3 regions of the Streptomyces speibonae genome follow, and region 3 is predicted to be linked to each of the others. Evidence: riboswitches for the same ligand, from Rfam matches in the RefSeq annotation. Region 3 holds a riboswitch; each other region holds the start of a gene.
What was found. A riboswitch is a leader RNA that binds a small molecule or an ion and turns the genes downstream of it on or off. The one in region 3 is predicted to bind cyclic di-AMP.

Region 1 (4,532 bases), 5.2 Mb from region 3:
GTGGACGGCGACGCGGCCCCGCTGGCGGGGCTGGCCGAGGCGTGCCGGGAGCACGGAGCGGGCCTGGTCCTCGACGACGCGCATGGCTTCGGCGTGCTCGGCGACGGCGGCCGCGGCGCCCCGTACGCGGCGGGCCTCGCGGGGGCCGAGGACGTGGTGGTGACGGTGACGCTCTCCAAGTCGCTCGGCAGCCAGGGCGGAGCGGTGCTCGGCCCGGCCCGGGTGATCGGGCATCTGGTCAACACGGCGCGGACGTTCATCTTCGACACGGGGCTCGCCCCGGCGGCGGCGGGTGCGGCCCTGGCGGCGCTGCGGCTGCTGCGCCGCGAACCCGCGCGTGCGGCACGGGCCGGCCAGGTGGCACGCGCACTGCACGGCCGGCTGACGGCCGCGGGACTGGACGCGGTGCGTCCGGACGCCGCGGTCGTCTCCGTGCGTGCCCCTTCCCCGGAGCAGGCCGTGCGATGGGCGGCCGACTGCCGGGCGGCCGGCCTGTCCGTGGGCTGTTTCCGTCCTCCTTCCGTGCCCGACGGCATCTCACGGCTCAGACTGACCGCCCGCGCGGACCTGTCCGGGGCAGAGATCGAACGCGCTGTACGGGTGATCGGCGAAACGCGGCCATGAGTCGGCGGGGCACGGCCGTGCGTCGCGCGAGGTGACTGACGGTGTGTCGGACCGGTGGATGTGCGTCCCGGTCAGCGGACCGCGGTCACGAACTCGGTCCAGCTCCCGGGGGAGAAGAGCAGGGCCGGTCCGTCGGGGGCCTTGGAGTCGCGCACGGCGAGCAGTCCGGCCTGCGGGCCGGAGAGCGGCCGGGCCGTCTCCACACAGTTGTTGGCACCCGTGCTGTAGCTGCTGCGCAGCCACCGCACATCCCGCAGTGCGAGGCAGGAAGGGATGGTCCGAGGCGGTACGGGCATCGTGCCTCCTTACGCGCCGGCTGCTGCACCGGCGATGAAATCCAACGAGTCCTCGGGTGAAAGGGCGTGGATCGAAAGGGCGTTGAAGGCCTCCACGTAGGCCCGGAGGTCTTCTTTCCGCTCCAGATAGAGGCTACTCGTCAAGTGGTCGAGAACAACCACATCGAGATCAGAAGCGCGCGAAAACGAAAAGATGACGAAAGGACCGGTGACACCGATGTGCGCGCCGGCGGTGAACGGAAGGACCTGCAACCGCACTTGGGGCAGCCGCGCCGCCTCGACCAGCCGGATCAGCTGCCGGCTCATCACGCCGGGACCCCCGACCTCCCGCCGCAGCACCGCCTCGTCCAGCACCGCGCTCAGCTCCAGCGGCGGCTCGGCACGCAGCACGTCCTGGCGTGCCAGCCGCACCTCCACCAGGGCGTCCAGCCGTTCCTCCGGCACCCCCTCCAGAGCGGCCTCCGTCACGGCCCGCGCGTACTCGGGCGTCTGCAACAGACCCGGGATCACCGTGGTCTCCAGGGTGCGCATCCCGCTGGCCTGCGACTCCAGACTGATGAAGTCCCGGTAGGTGGGCGGCAGTACGCCCCGGTAGGCGTGCCACCAGTGGTGCCGGCCGCCGCCGTCACCGCTGCCCGACAGCACCAGCAGCAACTCCCGCAACTGCGGATCCGCCACGCCGTAGACGTCGAGGAGTAACCGCACATCGGCCGGTTTCACCCCACTGGTGCCGGTCTCGATCCGGCTCACCTTCGACTGGTGCCACCCCGCCAGCCGGGCCGCCTCGCCGCTGGTGAGTCCCGCCGAGGTGCGCAGCGCGCGCAATTCGGCGCCCAGTTTGCGGCGGCGCACCGCGGGACCGTGTTGCATGGGCTTCTCCTTACTCCTTCCGAGCCGCCCGGATACGGTCTCCCGTCGCAGAGTTCACCGCTTTGAGCGACAGATATATGCATATCTTGGTGGATCGCCGCCGTGTGCCGTGCGGTGATGGCACTCTGGCGACGAAGCACCAGTGCGGGACCGTACTCGAACCAGCCGCTCCGTGTCGGACTGCGGTTCCGTGGGAAAGGGACGACGTCGCCATGGCAGACCATCTGGAAGCATCCGTCACTCTGCCGAGCGATCCCGCCTCGGTCTCCGCCGCCCGGACCCATGTGGTGGGCACGCTGGAGGGATGGGGCATGCCGGCGGACACGGAGCTGTCCGACACCGTCCGGCTGATCGTCTCCGAACTCGCCACCAACGCGGTGCAGCACACGTTCGGGCAGTCACCCACGTTCACGGTGGACGTCGCTCTGGTCCGCGATGAACGGGTGCACATCGGGGTGACGGACAGCCACCCCCGGTTCCCCAAACGGCTGCCCGCCGCGGTGCAGCAGGACAACGGCCGCGGGCTCGTGATCATCCGCTGGCTGACCGCGGAATGCGGAGGAAGACTGAGGATTCGCCCCACGCGTGAGGGCGGCAAGACCGTCTCGGTCGAACTGCCGTGGACCTGGACCGTCCAGGCCGCCGAAGCGGTCACGGCGGCGGGACAGCAGGAGCCGTAGGACCCACGCCGGTGTGGGCCGGCGGGGCGGCGGCACGCCTCGGGTGCCGCCGCCCCCGCGGGGGTCAGCTCACCCGGCCGTACGAGACGCTCCGGGTCCAGATCGTCTGCAGCCGCACCACGTCCCCGGTCTTCGGGGCGTGCCAGATCTTGCCGCTCCCGGCGTAGATGCCGACGTGGTACACGTAACCGCCCGAATGGAAGAACACCAGATCCCCGGCCCTGCGGCTGCCGGCCGAGATGTGACGGGTCTTGTTGTACTGCTGGGCAGCGGTGCGGGGCAATTTCTTGCCCGCTTTCTTGAACGAATAGAGCGTCAGTCCCGAGCAGTCGAACCGGTACGGCCCGGCGGCACCCCACTGGTACGGCGAGCCCTTCTTGGAGGCTGCGACGCGCAGTGCCTTGGTCGCCGTGCTCGCGGCAGCCGCCTCCGAGGCGGCTCCGGGGACCACGAGTGAGCTGCCCACGGCAGCCAGGGTGAGAGCCGAGGCCGTGCCGGCCCGGGCCATGAGAGACGGGACACGATTGAGCGCAGTCATGCGCAACCCTTCGTCAGCCGCCTGTGAAGGATGACCTGTCGGATTCGGGCTGGCGAAGTGGCCCGGCCGCACGGATGCGGCTTCACCCCAAGGGCTGCTCGGAACGGACGTTCCGGCGGCCCGTCGTGCTTGGGTCCTCCACTCCTGCCGATCCACTCCTGTCGACCGGTCATCCGGGCGGCGGCAGGACTCGGCGTCCGCCCGGATCGCCCCGCCGCTGCGGCGGGGTCTTGTCGTCAGTCAGGGATCTTGGCTCATGGCGGGAGCGAAAACCCAATGGAACGTGGGGTTTGTGTTGTTACGCGCCACTCACCCGTTCGAGTGGCCCCTGTCGTGTTCGAACCGCCGTCCGGGGCTCGCGCAGCCCCGGACCAGCGATGCGATGCCCCATGTCGCCCCGTGGTCGCCTCCCTCGTGCAACTTGAGAAACCCGAAAACAGGAGGTTCGTCTACGCCGGACGGGGGTACGCCATTTGGTCCGTTTCAACCCCGGGCCGAGCGCACCGGCGCGCGGACCGTCGTCCGGGGAGTCGCGGGGGTCAACTCCCCGGCCCCGGCGGCAGTGTGACCCTGGCCGTACGTCGCTCGCCGTCCAGCACCCGCAGCGCGCGGGCCAGCGTGGCGGAGTGCATCTCGCTCTCGCCGCGCCGGTGCATCAGGGTCAGCGCGTCGCGCAGTGCGACGGCCTTGCCGACCAGCGCCTGGGCGGCGCGCAGGCTCCGGTAGGTGTCGCCGCCCAGGGCGGGGTTGACCCGGCCGAGCAGGTCGACGGCCTCGAGGTACCGGTCGATCAGCTCGGCCTCCGCGCGGGTCAGCGCGGGCAGCGGAGGAAGCTCCGGAGGCAGCATGCGCGCCTCACCTCGCGCCGGTGGCCGGGTGGACACCCCTGCGGTGGGGCACGATCCGGTCCGCCAGGCCGTGGTCGACGGCGCCCTGCGCGTCGAGGACCGTGTCCCGCTCGAGGTCGGTGCGGACCTGCTCCGCCGTGCGGCCCGTGTGCCGCACGAGCATCTCCTCCATGCGGGCCCGGATCCGGGTCAGCTCCTCCGCCTGGATCGCCAGGTCGCTCGTCTGCCCCTCGATCGGCTCCAGGAGGGCGGGCTGGCGCAGCACCAGACGTGAGCCGGGCAGCACGAACCGCTTGCCCGGGGTGCCGGCCGCGACCAGCAGCGCGGCGGCGCCCTCGGCCCGGCCCACGCAGATCGTCTCCACGTCGCAGGTGAGGTAGCGCAGGGTGTCGTGGATGGCCGACATGGCGTGGAAGGAGCCGCCCGGGGAGTTGACGTACAGCGAGACGTCCCGGTCGGGGGCGTGGTGTTCCAGGTACATGAGCTGCGCCATCACGTCGTTCGCGGAGGTCTCGTCGATCTGCGTCCCGAGGAGGACGATCCGCTCCTCGAGCAGCTTCGAGTAGGGATCCGTCGTCCGTTGCCCGGATGCCGTGCGTTCGGTGAATTCGGGCAGGACGTGGCGGGCGGACGGTCGGGTCATGAGGGCCCCTCCTGTCTGGCTGTGTCTGTAAAA
Region 2 (4,532 bases), 1.3 Mb from region 3:
ATGAGGGCGCCGACGTGGGGCAGGACGGCGCGCGCGGAGCGCGGCATGGGGCGTCCCAGGACGTGCGCCGTGCCGGAGGTCGGCTCGATCAGGCCCATCAGCATGCGGATGGTGGTGGTCTTGCCCGAGCCGTTGGGGCCGAGGAAGCCGAAGACGCTGCCCGACGGGACGGTCAGCCGCAGACCGTCGACGGCGAGCTGTCCGCCGCGGTAGCGCTTGGTGAGCGCGCGGGTGGTGATGACTCCCTCACCCGTGTGCTCCCCGTCCGGCCCGGCGGCGGACGCCTGCGTCATCGGCTCCCTCGCTCCCTGTCCTGTCGTACGGTCGGGCCTACTTGCCCTCGCTGGCCGCCTTCACGAGCGCGTCCTTGGTGACCGTACCCACGTAGACCTTGCCGTCCTCGGTGATCAGGGCGTTGACCAGGCGGGTGCTGAACACCGTGCCGGTGCCGAAGTCGCCCTTGACCTTGTCGCCGAGCGAGTCGAGGAAGCCGGCGACGTCGCCGCCCGCCTCATCGGTGGGCAGGCCGCCCTCGCCGCCGGTGTCGAAGGTGGCGATGGAGTTCCAGCCCTCGCCGAGCACCGACGGCCCGTCGGCGCCCTTGGCCAGGTCCTCCTCCGACTTCGGGGCGTTCCCGCGCTTCTCGGAGTGCTCCCGGCCGCCCTCCGCCTCGTCGGCCTCGGTCACCTCGGCGCCCTTGGGCGGGGTGAACTCGAAGGTCGAGGCGGCCGGCCGGTCGAAGCTCACCTTGGTGAAGCCGACGTCCACGACGGCCGCGCCGCCGCTCGCCGGGGTGAGCGTGAACTTCAGCGGCATGCCGGTCTCGTGGTCGACCGCGATGCTGATCGCGCCGACCGTGGTGCCGGACTGCTTGGGCTCGACGACCAGCCGGTAGGCGTCCCGGCCGGCCACCTGGGCGGTGCCGTCGACGGTCACGGACGTGGTGTCGTCGACCGACTTCAGCGCCTCCTCGGCCCAGTCCTTCGGGGTGGCCGGGGGCTGCTGCTCCCGCTCCTCGCCGGACTCCTCGACGGTGCCGTGATAGACCTCGTTGGACTCGCTGTCGTAGCCCCAGACGTCCGTGCCGTTGCGGATCAGGCTGTACTCGGCGGCGTCCTCCAGGAGCGAGACCTTCTGCCGTTCGGGGCCGTCGGCGGCGACCCGCAGCGTGTGCGTGCCGGACGCCAGTTCGGTCAGCCTGGCGGACGGGTCGGCCGAGGAGCCGCCCTCCTCGCCCTGGCCCGCCGCTTGGGACAGGAAGCCGCTCTCGAGGCCGCCGAGGTCCGGCAGCCCGAGGTCCGTGGTGATCTTCACGGTGCCGGACAGCTGCTCGACGTCCGACTCCGCGATCTTCTCGATGAGCTCCGCGGCGGTGATCTCCGGCAGGTCGGGGTCGCCGGAGCTGGCGATCGCGGGGACGAGCCCGATGGTGGCGGCCGCCACGCCCATGACCGTGACCGGGACGACGTAGCGCGCGGCCCTGCGCCGCATCGTGCGCCGCTCGTCGGCCTCCGCCTCCCCCGCGGCCGTCGTGTTCTCGGAATCGTACGGTGCCATGAGTGCCCTCCGTGGTCGGCGGCGGCTTCCGTCTCGTGTCCTCACACCAGTCTCGCCCTGAGCCGCCATTCTCACCCGAACCGGTGAGAAGTGGTGTTGTCCGTCGTGGTCCATCTGACCAAATCCGGCGGCCGGAAGCGTCAGCCCGCGGGCGCAACCGCGTGTACTGCTCGGGTATGACACGGGGGCGGTTTTCCGCCCCGACCAGTAGGGGTCGGGCGGGAGTTCGGGCCGGTGGCTCAGCCGGCGCGGTGCACCACCGCGTCGCACAGCTGAACGAGGGCCCGCTTGGCCTCGCAGTCACGCAGCGGGGCCAGCGCGGAGCGCGCCTCCTCGGCGTAGCGCACGGTGTCCCGGCGGGCCTGCTCGAGCGCGGGGTGCGCGCGCAGCAGCCGCAGCGCCTCGGCGTGCCGGGCGTCGTCGGTGAGGTCGGAGTCCAGCAGCTCGCACAGGGCGATGTCCTCGGCGAGGCCCAGCCGGGCCGCCCGCTCGCGCAGCCGCAGCACGGGCAGCGTGGCGATGCCCTCGCGCAGGTCGGTGCCGGGGGTCTTGCCGGACTCGCTGGAGTCGGAGGCGATGTCCAGGACGTCGTCGGCGAGCTGGAAGGCGACGCCGAGCCGCTCGCCGTACTGGGTGAGCACGTCCACGACCGTCTCGTCGGCGCCGGACATCATCGCGCCGAAGCGGCAGGAGACGGCGACCAGGGATCCGGTCTTGCCGCCGAGCACGTCCAGGTAGTGGTCGACCGGGTCGCGGCCGTCCTGCGGTCCCGCGGTCTCCAGGATCTGTCCGGTGACCAGCCGTTCGAACGCCTCGGCCTGCACCCGCACCGCCTCCGGTCCGAGGTCGGCCAGGATGTGCGAGGCCCGGGCGAAGAGGAAGTCGCCGGTGAGGACCGCGACGGAGTTGCCCCAGCGGGCGTTCGCGCTGTCGACTCCGCGGCGGACCTCGGCCTCGTCCATCACGTCGTCGTGGTAGAGCGTGGCCAGGTGGGTGAGCTCCACGACCACGGCGGACGGCACGATGCCGGGCGCGTACGGATCGCCGAACTGGGCGGCGAGCATCACCAGCAGCGGACGGAACCGCTTGCCGCCGGCCCGCACCAGGTGCTGGGCGGCGCCGGTGATGAAGGGGACCTCACTCTTGGTGGCCTCGATCAGCCCTTCCTCGACAGCCGCCATCCCGGCCTGGACATCGGCTTCCAGAGCCTGGTCCCGCACGCTCAGCCCGAACGGCCCGACGACGGTCACGAGGGGTCTCCTGTCTGCTGGTGTCCACTGGCGGTTACACGGAATGTCGATAGGTCGCTGCCATCACTCGAGTCAGCGTATCCGGTCATGTTTCGATCACCGCCGCCACCCGGGGTTACGAGGAGTGCGGTACCGGATCGGGAGCCGAGTGCTTCCGATCGGCTGACAGCGACGGACCACGCAACGGACAATTCCCTCCTTCCCGGACATAACGCCTCACTGTCCATCCTGCCCGGCCGGTCGACCGATTTGTCGCAATTGGCAAGTGGATTCCCCTTGGCGGTAAATGCTCCCGGTGCTTGCGATCAGTGACGTCGGTCACGCGTACCCCGTCGCGCCCACCCCCGCACCCGAGCGCCGTTTCCCCTTCCCGCGCAACCGAGTTGGCCCTTGGCATCCGCAAAGGATCAAGCACCCCAAATCGCCCCATCCAAGATCAAAGGGACGATTGCGTGATCCCCGTACTTGTTCCCGACATCTGCTCTCGCATACGTTCCGGGCCTGCCGGGCGGACGCCGAATCCTGCCACCGCCCGCATCACACCCACCGACGAACTCACGCACGGCAGGAGCGGGGGACCCAGGTAAGCCGCCGGGCCGGCCACGCGCCGGAACGGCTAGGGGTGAAGCCATGCCTCCAGGGGCACGGCCGGGCACTCTCCCGCCCGAACCCGACAGCTCACCTCGCAGGCGTAGGAGAGGAACCCAGTCATGCCCGTTTCCGGTCAGCTCCGTCGCTTCCGCAACCGTCGCCTCGCCCGCTCCCTCGCCAACCGTCGCCTCGCCCGCTCCCTCGCCGTCGCCGGCACCGGCGTCGCCGTGGTCGCCCTCCCGCTGTTCGGCGCCACCACCGCCTCCGCGGCGCCCACGACGGCCGCCACGGCCACCGCCGCCACGACCGCGTACCCGGACAACCTCGACGGCTGGATCCGCGAGTCGCTGGACATCATGGCGCAGCACGGCATCCCTGGCTCCTACGACGCCATCCACCGCAACATCATGCGCGAGTCCTCCGGCAACCCGGCCGCCATCAACCTCTGGGACTCCAACGCCGCCAAGGGCACCCCGTCGAAGGGCCTGCTCCAGGTCATCGACCCGACCTTCCAGGCGTACCACGTGCCGGGCACCGCCTTCGACCCGTACGACCCGGTCGCGAACATCACCGCGGCCTGCAACTACGCCGCCGACCGCTACGGCTCGATCGACAACGTCTTCGGCGCGTACTGAGCCGACCGCTGACGGCCGAGCACGGCCGGCCCACCGAACAGTCGCTCGAGGACGACGGCCACGCCGTCGTCCTCGTTCGACATGGTGACCTCGTCGGCCACCGCCTTCAGCTCCGGGTGCGCGTTGGCCATGGCGACGCCGTGCGCCGCCCAGTCGAACATGGGGATGTCGTTGGGCATGTCCCCGAAGGCGACCGTCCGCTCCGGGCTCAGCCCCAGGTGCTCGGCCGCCAGCGCGAGCCCGCTCGCCTTGGTCACACCGCACGGCTGGAGCTCCACGGTGCCCGGCCCCGACATGGTGACCGTCGCCAGCGAACCGACCACCGCCCGCGCCGCCGCCGCCAACGCGTCGTCGGTGAACCGGGGGTGGCGCAGCAGCACCTTGCTGATCGGCCGCTCCCACAGATCGCGCCGCCGCTCGACCCGCACCGCGGGCAGCGTCGGGTGCGGCATCAGATAGCCCGGCTCGATCAGCGTCAGCCCGTCGACCCCGTCCTGGT
Region 3 (4,532 bases):
CAGGGCGGGCGTGTCTCAGAGGTTCACGCCGTGCCCGCGGAGGTAGGCGACGGGATCGAGGTCGGAGCCGTACTCGGCGGTGGTACGGGCCTCGAAGTGCAGATGCGCGCCCGTGACGTTGCCGGTGGCGCCCGAGAGGCCGATCTGCTGGCCCGCGGCGACCTGCTGCCCCACCGAGACGGAGACGGACGACAGATGGCCGTACTGCGTGTACGTGCCGTCGTTCATCTTGATGACGACCTGGTTGCCGTACGCGCCGCCCCAGCCGGCCTCGACGACGGTGCCGACGCCCACCGACTGGACGGGCGTGCCGCTCGCGGCGTGGAAGTCGATGCCGGTGTGGGTGCCGGACGACCAGACGGCGCCACCGCTCCCGTAGGCGGTCGAGACGTAGGAGCCGGGGATCGGGGAGACGAAGGTGTTGAGGCGCTTGCGCTCCGCCTCACGCGCGGCGCGCTCCTTCTCCGCGCGGGCCTCCTCGGCCTCCTCGGCCGCCTTCTCGCGGGCCGCCTGCTCGGCGGCCTTGCGCGCGGCGGTCTCGGCCGCCTCACGCGCGGCCTCGTGCTGGGCGGCGGCCTGGGCGTCGATCCGGTCGGCGACCGCGTCGCCCAGGGTGACGACGGGAGTGAGGCCGGTCTGCGCCGCGGCGGGTTCGGCGGCGAGCGCGGGGGCCGCGAGGGAGCCGACGACTCCACCGCCGGCGAGGGCCGCGACGCCCGCCACGCGGACGGTGCCGCGCTGCGTCCGGCTGGGACGACGATGCTTCCCCGGGGCGCGGGTGAACGCCATGTACAGCTGGTCCTTTCCTTCCCTCTCGCCTACCGGGTTAGCTGACGGGTTCGGAGCAGGAAGGTCTCCTACGGACCCCCTCGCGGTACGCGCGGGCGCCCGATTCACCCCAGGGACTGCGTGTGGGTCCCCGGCTCCCCTGGCTCGCGCCGTACGGGGACTCGGCGATGGCTGTCCGCTGCCGCGGATGCGGCGCACTGCCCGACGAACAGCCCGCACGAAGCTATGCGGGACATCTCCCAACGCCCAAACGAATCCGGGTTTTTGTAGCGCATCCCACAGGGCAGACAGGCAACCTCCACCTCAATTCGGGCATAAGAGGGCCCTGGTGACGTTCGCGTCACCAGGGCCCACGCGCGCGTGCCGGCCGGCGGCCGCCTACTCGGCGGTCACGACGGTGACTTCACCGATCCCCAGGGCCTCGACCGGCGCCTTGATCTGCGCCGCGTCACCGACCAGGACGGTCACCAGGCGGTCCACCGGGAAGGCGCTGACGACCGCCGCGGTGGCCTCCACGGTGCCCGTCGCGGCCAACTGCCGGTACAGGTCGGCCTGGTAGTGGTCCGGCAGGTGCTGCTCGACCTGGTCGGCCAGGGTGCCGGCGACGGCCGCGGCGGTCTCGTACTTGAGCGGCGCCACCCCCACCAGGTTCTGTACGGCGACGTCGCGTTCGGCGTCGGTGAGCCCGTCCGCGGCAAGCGTGCGCAGCACCTTCCACAGGTCGTCCAGGGCGGGACCGGTGTTCGGCGTGTCGACGGAGCCGCTGATGGCCAGCATCGCCGCGCCCGTGCCGTCGGGGGCGGACCTGAGGACCTGTCCGAACGCCCGCACGCCGTAGGTGTAGCCCTTCTCCTCGCGCAGCACGCGGTCCAGGCGGGAGGTGAGGGTGCCGCCGAGGCAGTACGTGCCCAGCACCTGGGCGGGCCACACGCGGTCGTGGCGGTCGGGGCCGATCCGGCCGATCAGCAGCTGTGTCTGGACGGCGCCGGGACGGTCCACGATCACGACCCGGCCGCGGTCGTCGGCGACCACCGGCGGAACGGGCCGCGGCCGGCCCGGGGAGCCGGTCCAGGCGCCGATCGTGTCGCCGAGCAGCGCGTCCAGGTCGACGCCGGCGAGGTCGCCGACGACCACGACGGTGGCCGTGGCGGGGCGGACGTGGCTCTCGTAGAAGGCGCGCACGGCCGCGGAGTCGATGCCGGCGACCGTCTCCTCGGTGCCCTGGCGCGGGCGCGACATGCGCGAACTCGCCGGGAAGAGCTCCTTGGACAGTTCCTTCGCCGCGCGGCGGGAGGGGTTCGCCAGCTCGTGCGGGATCTCGTCGAGGCGGTTGCGGACGAGCCGCTCGACCTCGCTGTCGGCGAACGCGGGCGCCCTGAGGGCGTCGGCGAGCAGCCCGAGCCCCTTTGGCAGCCGCGAGGCGGGGACCTCCAGGCTGAGGCGGACGCCGGGGTGGTCGGCGTGCGCGTCCAGGGTGGCGCCGCAGCGCTCCAGTTCGGCGGCGAACTCCTCTGCGGAGTGCTTGTCGGTGCCCTCGGAAAAGGCGCGCGCCATGATCGTGGCGACGCCGTCGAGCCCCGCCGGCTCGGCCTCCAGGGGCGCGTCGAGCAGCACCTCGACGGCGACGACCTGCTGGCCGGGGCGGTCGCAGCGCAGGACGGTGACGCCGTTGTCGAGCCGGCCGCGCTCCGGGGCCGGGAAGGCCCAGGGCTTGGCGTCGCCCGGCTGCGGCTGGGGGTGGAAGTCCATCGTGGCGAGCTCGGTCACTTCGCCGCCTCCTCGTTCTCGTCGGTGCCGGCGGCCGCGGCGGCTTCCTCGGTGTCCTCGTCCTCCGGGGCGACGGGCTCGTAGACGAGCACCGCGCGGTTGTCGGGGCGCAGGCGGCTCTTGGCGACCTCCTGCACCTCCTCCGCCGTCACCTCGAGGACGCGCTGGACGGCGGTCAGGGCGAGCTGCGGGTCGCCGAACAGGACGGCGTACCGGCACAGTTCGTCGGCGCGGCCCGCGACCGTGCCGAGCCGGTCGAGCCACTCGCGCTCCAACTGGGCCTGCGCGCGTTCCATCTCCTCCGCCGTGGGGCCCTGATCGGCGAACCGGGCGAGCTCCTCGTCGATGGCCGCCTCGATGACCGGCACCTCCACGTCGCCGGAGGTCTTCACGTCCAGCCAGCCCAGGGAGGGGGCCCCGGTCAGCCGCAGCAGACCGAACCCGGCGGCCACGGCGGTGCGGTCGCGCCGTACCAGCCGGTTGTAGAGCCGCGAGGACTCGCCGCCGCCGAGGATCGTGAGCGCCAGGTCCACGGCGTCGCACGCGCGCGTGCCGTCCTCCGGCAGCCGGTAGGCGGCCATCAGCGCCCGCGCGGGGACCTCCTCCTCCACGACCTCGCGCAGCTGCTCGCCGATGACGTCGGGCAGCGAGCCGTCGCGCGGGGCGGGCTTGCCGTCGTGGGACGGGATGGAGCCGAAGTACTTCTCGATCCAGGCGAGGGTCTGCTCCGGGTCGATGTCCCCGACGACGGACAGCACGGCGTTGTTCGGCGCGTAGTAGGTGCGGAAGAACGCGCGGGCGTCCTCCAGGGTGGCCGCGTCCAGGTCCGCCATCGAGCCGATCGGCGTGTGGTGGTACGGGTGGCCCTCCGGGTAGGCGAGCGCGGTCAGCTTCTCGAAGGCCGTGCCGTAGGGGACGTTGTCGTAGCGCTGGCGGCGCTCGTTCTTGACGACGTCGCGCTGGTTCTCCATGGACTCGTCGTCCAGGGCGGTCAGCAGGGAGCCCATCCGGTCGGCCTCCAGCCAGAGGGCGAGCTCCAGCTGGTGGGCGGGCATGGTCTCGAAGTAGTTGGTGCGCTCGAAGCTGGTGGTGCCGTTGAGGGAGCCGCCGGCGCCCTGCACCAGCTCGAAGTGACCGTTGCCCTTCACCTGGGCGGAGCCCTGGAACATCAAGTGCTCGAAAAGGTGAGCCAGACCGGTACGCCCCTTGACTTCGTGGCGCGAACCGACGTCGTACCAGAGGCACACCGCCGCGACCGGGGTCAGGTGGTCCTCGGAGAGCACCACGCGCAGGCCGTTGGCCAGGCGGTGCTCGGTCGCTGTCAGGCCGCCGGAGCCTGCCTGGTCTGTGGCCGTGTGACCCATGGGCATGTACGTCCCTTCGATCGCGGAGGCGGGTCGTCGAATCCGCCGTTTCTGCCGGTCCTGCCACTGTATGCAAGCGCGCGGACGACCGGCGAAGTTCCCGGGCGGGCGGGGATACGCCGAGAGCGAGAATGCCCGGGAGGCCTGCCCGCGGGGGCGCGCGGCCGGTGCGGGTGGGCAGGGGGCGACTGGGGGTTGTCTCCCGCTCGCGCGAGGCCGGGAGCGGGCAGGCACGCACACCGCGTGCACCGCGCACACCGCGTGCGCGAACCCGGTGGCAACCCCCGCCGACCTGGTTCCCCGGGCGCCCCCGCGCGGAGCGCGGCGCGCCCGTCCGCGTACTCTGCTCGCGCCGCCGCACCGCACCGGACGGACCGGCCGGACCCGGGTCCTGGTCCCGTCTGTCAGTGCGACGGTCCACAATGGTCCGCGTCAGATCCGTCCCACGCTCAGCAAGGAGCCGGCAGCGATGGCCCGCCGCAGCACGAAGACCCCGCCGCCCGACGACCCGTACGAGGAGAAGATCCTCGACATCGACGTCGTCGACGAGATGCAGGGCTCCTTCCTCGAGTACGCCTACTCGGTCATCTACTCCCGCGCCCTGCCGGACGC

Region 1: another riboswitch for cyclic di-AMP. It lies ahead of AC5L3C_RS32755 (C40 family peptidase); the one in region 3 lies ahead of AC5L3C_RS09170 (M23 family metallopeptidase).
Region 2: another riboswitch for cyclic di-AMP. It lies ahead of AC5L3C_RS15350 (transglycosylase SLT domain-containing protein); the one in region 3 lies ahead of AC5L3C_RS09170 (M23 family metallopeptidase).

What each region holds. Positions count from the first base shown of each region.
Region 1 covers NZ_OZ480260.1:7,248,626-7,253,157, forward strand. Annotated here, with positions in the region: gene AC5L3C_RS32735 (8-amino-7-oxononanoate synthase) at 1-624, shown strand, start outside; gene AC5L3C_RS32740 (DUF397 domain-containing protein) at 696-920, opposite strand; gene AC5L3C_RS32745 (helix-turn-helix domain-containing protein) at 930-1,790, opposite strand; gene AC5L3C_RS32750 (ATP-binding protein) at 2,003-2,470, shown strand; gene AC5L3C_RS32755 (C40 family peptidase) at 2,535-3,008, opposite strand; cyclic di-AMP (ydaO/yuaA leader) riboswitch at 3,012-3,201, opposite strand; gene AC5L3C_RS32760 (hypothetical protein) at 3,548-3,856, opposite strand; gene AC5L3C_RS32765 (ATP-dependent Clp protease proteolytic subunit) at 3,864-4,499, opposite strand.
Region 2 covers NZ_OZ480260.1:3,425,205-3,429,736, forward strand. Annotated here, with positions in the region: gene AC5L3C_RS15335 (ABC transporter ATP-binding protein) at 1-293, opposite strand, end outside; gene AC5L3C_RS15340 (LolA family protein) at 331-1,557, opposite strand; gene AC5L3C_RS15345 (polyprenyl synthetase family protein) at 1,797-2,807, opposite strand; cyclic di-AMP (ydaO/yuaA leader) riboswitch at 3,345-3,514, shown strand; gene AC5L3C_RS15350 (transglycosylase SLT domain-containing protein) at 3,518-4,033, shown strand; gene AC5L3C_RS15355 (HAD family hydrolase) at 3,997-4,532, opposite strand, start outside.
Region 3 covers NZ_OZ480260.1:2,088,681-2,093,212, forward strand. Annotated here, with positions in the region: gene AC5L3C_RS09170 (M23 family metallopeptidase) at 16-789, opposite strand; cyclic di-AMP (ydaO/yuaA leader) riboswitch at 801-966, opposite strand; gene AC5L3C_RS09175 (M16 family metallopeptidase) at 1,168-2,556, opposite strand; gene AC5L3C_RS09180 (M16 family metallopeptidase) at 2,553-3,926, opposite strand; gene AC5L3C_RS09185 (DNA gyrase/topoisomerase IV subunit A) at 4,390-4,532, shown strand, end outside.